Regions from separate parts of the Lentilactobacillus sp. genome, predicted to be linked through region 1. Evidence: riboswitches for the same ligand, from Rfam matches in the RefSeq annotation. Region 1 holds a riboswitch; the other holds the start of a gene.
The links. Region 1 has a riboswitch for thiamine pyrophosphate ahead of thiW (energy coupling factor transporter S component ThiW). Riboswitches for the same ligand answer to the same signal wherever they lie in the genome.
Positions count from the first base shown of each region.

Region 2: it holds a riboswitch for thiamine pyrophosphate, as region 1 does, so the genes downstream of both, allB (allantoinase AllB) here and thiW (energy coupling factor transporter S component ThiW) in region 1, are expected to answer to the same signal.

Region 1 covers NZ_JAXGWW010000051.1:5,492-9,706, forward strand. Annotated here, with positions in the region: gene AB3112_RS04270 (glycoside-pentoside-hexuronide (GPH):cation symporter) at 1-470, opposite strand, end outside; gene AB3112_RS04275 (LacI family DNA-binding transcriptional regulator) at 635-1,648, shown strand; gene thiW (energy coupling factor transporter S component ThiW) at 1,649-2,167, opposite strand; TPP riboswitch at 2,208-2,310, opposite strand; gene aroE (shikimate dehydrogenase) at 2,376-3,248, opposite strand; gene AB3112_RS04290 (shikimate kinase) at 3,263-3,769, opposite strand; gene AB3112_RS04295 (prephenate dehydrogenase/arogenate dehydrogenase family protein) at 3,781-4,215, opposite strand, start outside.
Region 2 covers NZ_JAXGWW010000023.1:11,274-15,488, forward strand. Annotated here, with positions in the region: gene AB3112_RS02315 (glycine cleavage system protein H) at 44-421, shown strand; gene AB3112_RS02320 (hypothetical protein) at 509-730, shown strand; gene AB3112_RS02325 (SDR family NAD(P)-dependent oxidoreductase) at 857-1,630, opposite strand; TPP riboswitch at 1,763-1,852, shown strand; gene allB (allantoinase AllB) at 1,898-3,280, shown strand; gene AB3112_RS02335 (NCS1 family transporter) at 3,277-4,215, shown strand, end outside.

The sequences.
Region 1 (4,215 bases):
AACGAAATTGCTGGAATCATTGACCAGAAACCAACATCTTTAAATGAATAGAAGATATCCATGGTGATGTACAAAACAGCAAAGATCAAGAGATAAAGCAATGGGTTTGATTGGTTCAAGCCACCCATGTTGGTGAATAAAATAGCTAATGTAATCGAACCGATCGTCCCACCAGCGAGGATCCAAGGTTTAAAATGGCCCCACTTGGTTTCGGTGTTATCGATCGTATTTCCAATAAATGGATCAATTGCCAATTCAACAAATCGCAAGAGCGAAATAATCGTTGTAATCCAGAAAATCATTTTATCGTTTTGTCCACCCGCGCTCTTGTCGAACAAGTGAGAGGTAACAAACATGATAAAGTATGTTGACAACGTCGCATAGAACATGTCATGACCGAACGCACCAAATGAGTACGACAGTCGTGAAGTTAGCCTGCGACCAGTTGTAACAGTGTTGTTACTTGCCATAAATTTCTGCCTCCAAAAATAAATTTTAAAAAATAATTGCTATCTAGAATGTAAACGTTTACAGTTAAATTGTCAATTAATTTTATTAAAACTGTGGAAATATTTATTAAAACATTTAATCGCATTTAAGTGTCTTAACTTTTGTAATTGAGGAGTGAATGAACATGGCTACAATCAAGGACATTTCTAAGCTGGCGCATGTCTCGCCGGGAACGGTATCGCGTGCGCTCAGCCCCGAAAAAAGTGAGTATGTTGCCAAGCAAACGCGCGATAAGGTCCGCCAAGTCGCAGACAAATTGGGCTACAAATATTCGCTGGAACCCAAGCAATCTAAAAATCAGCTTAATTTTGTGTTGATGACGACTTTAAGCTTGGAAGAAGAAACGCGCGACGAATATTGGCGCTTTGTTCGCCGCGGCGTTTACGAAGCGGCAAATTCCCGCCACATTAACATCGCCCGTGTGATCCGACCAGATAAAAGTATTGATCCACACCGATTTGCAGGGTACGATGCGGTCATTATTGTCGGCACAATTTCAAAAGCCGCCATTAAAACCATTAAAGCGGTTAACCCCAATTTGGTCGTTGTCGACGGCGGCAGTTATGACCATGACCAAGTCGATATTGTCGATACCAATTTGGCTGAATTAACAACCCGAGCACTTGACGAAATGGGCCGGATCAGCAAATCCATCGCCTTTATTGGCGGCAACCGACATGAGGTTGACATAGACGGCAAATCCGGCGTCACTGTCGAAGATGCCAGAACCGGTGCTTATAAAAAATGGTGTCAGGATAACAACCGAACCCCCATCATCAAGCTGACTAATTGGACTACGAAGCAATCCATGGATGCAACAGACACGCTATTAAATCAATACGGGCACAAAATCGATGGTCTGATAGTGGCGTCGGACCCGCTATCAATCGGCGTCATGAAAGGGCTGGCCAAACACAATGTGGTTCCAGGCAAGGATCTCAAGCTCATTAGTTACGACGATTTGGAGTTTGCGTCCTATCTGACACCGTCATTGACGAGTATTTGGCTGCCGAAAGTCGAATTAGGTTATGCGGCCGTCCTGCATGCCGAAACACTTGTCAATTTCCCACGAAATTGGCATACCCGAAATATCATTCCCGGAAAATTCCACTACCGGGAAACCTTCCAAAAGCCCTGATTACTTCTTGCCGATTCCGAGCTTATCCTGTTGTGGCACGATAATCCGTTTCCAAATTGCCTTTAAAATGATGTATCCAAAAATCACGCCAACCAGTGCACTTAAGAAGAAGCTGGGAATAAACAGGTATACAGCACCGGTTGTGCCCATCAGCCACTGCGCAATCGGATAGGCGACAATCGCCCCTAAAATGCCCGTTCCAATTAATTCTCCCAGGGCCGCTACAATCAGCTTTTGCGTTTTCTGGAACAGCCAGCCGACGCAAAAGGCCCCAATCATACTGCCGGGAAAGGCCAAGACTGTCCCGGTTCCCAATAAATTTCGAATCAGCGACGTTATGAATGCTTGGGTGACCGCCCACCACGGCCCCACCAGCACGCCCGACACCAAGTTAATCAAATGCTGCATCGGGGCCACTTTGGCAACTCCGACCGTAAATTCAAACATACTGCCGCCAACGACGCCAATCGCCGACAAAATTGCAGTTAAGACCATCTTATAGGTCGTATGGTTGCGCATATAAAAACCTCCCTTTGTTTGATAACAAAAGGAGGCCTTTTTCGCTTTAAAAACATCTTTCCTACGCTGGCGCTAACCAGATCAGGTTCGAAGGGTCCGTGAACGAATTCCGTCTCAGCCAAATGGCTCCCCTAATGTTATCTTAGTATTCAATTAAGTTCATAGTCCATTATAACGGATAAACAACGAGTTGTCGGCGAACACAGTTTTAAGATTTGACACGTTTCCTGACAGCCTGGTTGACCGCCGTAATCACTTGGTCGATCGGCATCTGCTGACCCGTCCATTCCAAAAACGATCCCGCAGCTTGATTAACCAGCATCCCAATCCCATTGTATGTATGGCTCCCCTGTTTTGCGGCCGCTTTAAGAAACGGCGTCTCTAATGGAAAGTAGATAACGTCCACGACCACGTGCTGAGGGCCAAACTGTTGCATCACTTCATCTGTCACTGGACTGGCCTGGTCACCGGCCATCCCGATGTTGGTCGCATTGACAACAATTTGACTGGCCGCAATTGCCCGTTGCATGTTGACAACGTCCTCATATGGAAGCACCGAAACGACATCCGACCAATTCTCCAGCTGTGCTTTAAGTGTGGCAAAGGTCGCATTGTGGCGTTTAAAGACATAGATCTTTTTGACGCCGGCATCGATCGCCGCTGAGATAATCGCCCGGCCGGCACCGCCAGCTCCTAAAACGGTCATTGTTTTATCTTCAAGTCTCACGTTTTCTTGTTTTAGTGCATCAACGAATCCTTGGCCATCAGTGCTGTCACCCACTAAGTGACCGTTGCGATTGACAACCGTATTAACCGCGTGCAGGCGTTCGGCTCTGGGCGTGATTTCGTCTAAGAAAGCAATGACATCGGTTTTGAGTGGCATCGAAAGATTAAAGCCGCCAATATCCATAACGCGCATCGCATCCAATGCAGCCGGAAGGCCATCAGAAGTCACATCAAACGCCAGATAGGCACCGTTAATCCCGGATACTTTAAAGCTGGTATTATGAATTAGCGGCGACAAGCTGTGGGCTGCCGGATGTGCCAAAAAGCCAAATAATTTTGTGTGTCCATCAATCATCTGATTACCTCCACCTATAGTTGAATGAATAAATGTGTCCGAATTGCCTCAACCACTTCCAATGGAGACAGATTATCGGTTGCGACTCGGAAGTCACTCACCTGTTCATATTTACGGTCACGTTGCCCTTTTAAATCAACCAAGCCGTCCAGTCCCAACTGTCTGGCAAGTGGCCGGTCCGTGTCATCTTTGAGACGATTAAAAATGGTTGCCGGCAAAACATCAAGCAACACGACTGGAACGTCGCTTTGTTTGAGCATCTCAAAATTATTGGGTTGAATTGGTGTGCCACCGCCAGTCCCAAGAATGCCGTCATCATCCATTGCGGCTTCCAGCGCCTGGTGCTCTAATTGACGAAAGACAGCTTCTCCATCTTCGGCAAAAATCTGTTTGATTGACTTGCCTGCATTTGCGACCACGATATCATCCAGATCATGGTAAGGAACCCCAATTTTGGCGGCCAACAAATGACCAACCGTCGTCTTGCCGCTGCCCATAAATCCAACTAATATTGCTCTCATAAGCCCACTCCCTATTCGTCTAATGATTTGCGAATCTTCTGTGCCTTGGTAAACGTAGCAATAATTTTCTCTTCATTTCGGCTTGAAATCGCCTGCTGAAATTCAGTCAATTCTCGCTTAAAATCGGCAATTTCTGAACTAATTTCCTCAGAATTGCTCATCATAATGGCCGTCCACATTTTCGGATCCGATGCCGCGATTCTGGTGGTACTTTTAAAACCACCGGCGGCTGCGGTCAAGCCAACCGGATCATTACCAACGCTATCGGCGACGGTGTTGACCAAAGTCGCCGCAATGACATGCGGTACGTGACTCAGTTCGCTAACCAGTTTGTCATGGGTTTGCGCGTCAATCATCGTCCAATCAACATTGCCAGCTTTCATTAGTTTCTGAAATTCGGAAAGTTGCTGCTTGGTTTGTGAACCGGTTACCAGAAAGTATTTAGA
Region 2 (4,215 bases), on a different contig from region 1:
TATACGGTATAATTAAGGTAAATAATATCGAGGCGGTGTCATTATGGCAAAAATTTCAATTTGGCAAAGAATCATTAATTTCTTCACGGGTAAGAAACAACCCGCTCATGAACCAGCGCAGGTAAAGGACGGTATCTGGTACGCTAAGCAAGCAGATGGCAGCTACTTACTGGGAATCGACAAATCCGTTTATGACTTGATGGGCAAAATTACGTTCGCTGATTTTCCCAACCAATTGGATACCATTCAAGTCGACGATGATCTCTTGGACATTGAAGGTGACAAATCAGTGGAAACACTCAAATCACCGATCGCCGGTAAAATTATCGAGCGAAATAAAGATATCGGAAAAGACATCGATGAGCTCAATAAGCCCGACCCAGAGGTAAACTGGATCATGAAAGTTCAGCCAACCGACTAGACTTTCAAATAAATCGAACAAATATTTAACCACTTTTCAAAAAAGAACTATAATGAAGTCAGATCAAATAGAAGGAGGTAATTATCTATGGCAGAACAACCAGGTGCAGAATCCCCATTACTCAATGAAAAGATGAGTGAAGCTTTCGATTGGAGCGATAGTAAACTTCCAGTACGAGATGCTATTTGGGACTATTACATGGAAAAGAACGACCACGACACCCTCAAGACCGAAAAAGACGTAGAACCTTACATGAACATGTCAACTGACGATCTTAAGAGCAAAGCTGAAGAATTATTGAAGAAGTAATTCATCAGTGGCCTCATAAAATACCCGCACTCGTTTCGTGCTAGGCATTCAAATGGCTTTCAAGCTTTTGGCTTGGAGGTCATTTTTTTGATCAAAAAAGAAGCTGAATTAACAGCTTCTTACATGTTATCTGAGTAAATATCCACCATCAACCGGTAGCATTACCCCGGTTACATAATCCGATGCCTGACTGGCAAGAAAGACAACCGGCCCCATCAGCTCTTCGGGAACACCCCATTCGCCCGACGGAATGTGGCCCTTAATTTCGGGTCCGCGAACCGGATCGTCTTGAAGCGGCTTGGTCATATCCGTTTTGATATAACCTGGCGCAATGCCGTTGACTTGCACATTATAAGGTGCCAGAGCATCCGCATAGGCTTTGGTCAATCCCAAAACAGCGTGCTTGCTGGCAGTGTATGGGAAGATGAATTTACCGGCGCGGTAGGATTGCATCGAGCCAATATTGATAATCTTGCCGCGTTTTTGTTTGGCCATCACTTTGGCAGCTTCGTGTGACAGGTAATATAGCGCGTTCAAGTTTAAATTAATCACTTTCTGCCAATCGGCGTCTTTGAAATCAAGGACGTCATTTCGAATTTGCATTCCCGCATTATTGACCAAGATATCCAAATGACCAAATTCAGTCAGGACCTCCTGAATCACTTCGGCCGCCGCGCCTTCTTCAGTAATGTCTTTTTGAAGGAAACCGACTTTTTGGCCGTTAGCTTCCACCGCTTTTTGCGCATCGTCCCAGCCTTTCTGTGATCGACTCACGATAAAGACATCCGCACCGTACATCGAAAGCGCAATCGAATAATTGAGTCCAAGCCCGGAGGCCCCGCCGGTCACCAGCGCAACTTTCCCCTTTAATGAAAAGCTATCCTTGTTGAATGCTGTCATGTTAATTCAACCTCCAAATTTTGAGTTTATCGTTGTCCTTAACATACCCTCATTCCAGGTGGTTGACAAGCGATCACTCGTGTTTTTACTTGCTTTTTCAAACGACTTCAGCAATAATAATGCTGTTAAAATTTAACTTGTCTGGGGTGCCATTTGGCTGAGAATATACCCATTGAACCTGATGCAGTTTGAACTGCCGGAGGAAGACATTGTACACAAGACGATTCAACAGCCTTCCTCTGACCGATATGAGAGGAAGGCTTTTTCATGGAATACACATTGGTTATTACAAATGGACAAGTGGTGACGCCGGACGCTGTCATCACTGCGGATTTGGCAATTCAAGATGGTAAAATTGCCGCCATTGGAACTGGGCTCACTCAACAGGCTAAACAAGTCCTCGATGCGCGGGGACAAATGGTCTTGCCGGGGATGATCGATGACCACGTTCACATCAATGAACCTGGTCGAAGTAACTGGGAGGACTACCATACCGGATCTCAGGCGTTAGCTGCAGGTGGGACAACGACGATGTTAGTGATGCCATTAAATGCGCTACCGGCACGGACCACTCAAACAGAATTTGATCGTCAAGCCAAAATCGCGGCAACTCAATCTTACGTTGATTACGGCTTGTATGGCGGGCTTGTGCCGGGAAACGTCAATCAAATCTCAAAGATGGCTGAAAGTGGTGCCATGGGCTATAAAGCATTCATGGCAACTACGGGATCAGACGAGCCAGGCGACTTCAAAAACGTTGATGATTTCCAATTATTATCCGGGATGCACGCGATTGCCAAAACCGGCTTGCCCATTCTGGTCCACGCGGAAAATGCGGCAATTACGGACGGTCTGGCGGCCGAAAAGATTGCCCAGGGGAAAACCACCATTCAAGACTACGTTGACTCGCGACCACCGTTTGTCGAAATTGAGGCTGTTCGCCGGGCAATTTATTTAGCTGAACAAACCGGCGTCCGCCTTCACTTTGTTCATTTATCAACCCCTGAGGCAGTCGAGGCCGTGGTAAATGCCCGTCGCTCCGGCCTCAAAGTAACCTGTGAGACTTGCCCACACTACCTAATTTTGGACCGCGAGCAGTTTGAAAAAATCGGTCCTCTGGCAAAGTGCTCGCCAGCTCTAAGGGACAAAAGTATTGTTAGCCGGCTTTGGGAAAAAGTTGCGGCTGGCGACGTTGATACCATCGGTTCCGACCACTCACCGGCACCGCTATCAATGAAACAAAGCGTCACCCATAACATTTTTGATATCTGGGGTGGCATTAGCGGCTGCCAGAACAACGTTGACCTTCTCTATGATCGATTTGTCAGGCAACGTGGTTTGCCCGCAACCGAATTCGCACGACTGACTGCCGAAAACCCAGCCAAGATATTTGGCCTGACCAATAAAGGGAAACTTCAGGTTGGTTACGACGCTGACATCACGCTGTTGGACTTGAATCAATCCTATGTTTTAAACAAAAATGATATGTATTACAAAAATAAAATCAGCGCTTATGAAGGCTTTCAAATCAACGACCGAGTCACGACTACAATTTTACGCGGTCAAATCATTTACACACTTGACGACGGCTTTGTGGGCCAACCAACCGGCAAACAGTTGACTAATCAAATCAGTGAGGCCTCATCATGAACAGTTCACACTCACTTTCAGTCCCGGCCGACCTAAAGCCACGAACGAAAAATCAACGCCACGTGGGTGAACTTTCCTATATGGCGATGTGGTTGGGCGATGGCTTCAACATTGGCAACGTTACCTTGGGGTCGTCAATCGTCGTCGCCGGCACAGCCAGCATGAATTTGCTGCAGACGATGGTCGCTGCAGCCCTCGCAATTAGCATTATTTCAATCATTTTTGTGTTAAATGACCACTTTGGTTACTACACCGGTTCGCCCTACGTCATTCAGCTGCGGATGACCTTTGGCCTGCTGGGTTCCAAGTTGGCAAGCCTGCTGCGCGGGATTCCGGCCATTGTCTGGTACGGATTTCAAAGTTGGACTGGTGCTTTGGCACTGAACCAAATTGCTAAAATCCTCACCGGGTACGATAATGTGCCCGTCTTCTTTGTGACCCTGCTCGCCATTCAAACACTTCTATCGGTCAACGGGTTTAAATCCATTAAAGTGGTTTCCATTTGGATATCACTGTTAATGTCTATTGCGCTGATTTCAACGCTTGCTTATTTGATTTCGCAGAAAAGTGCCGTCTTCATCGCTCGGATGGTCAACGTCAAAGGAACCTGGGGGCCGACCTTTTGGGGCTTCGTGGTGGCTTTTCTAGGCAACTATACGGCAATCTTTGAGTCTGCGGCGGATTATTCACGGGAACTCAAACCTGGTTTATCCAATAGGCGACGTGCGGCCCTATACTTTTTCCCAATCTTTTTAGCCTATGGGATGACACTTTTAACCGGATCCTTGTTGGCGGTGGTTACCGGCATTTCCAGTCCGGTCCACGCGATGGCCCATTTATTCAATAACAACGTTATTACCGTTGTCGTTTCCATCTTTATCGTATTGGGCACCATGTCCACGAACCTGGTTGCCAACATCATTCCACCGACGTAC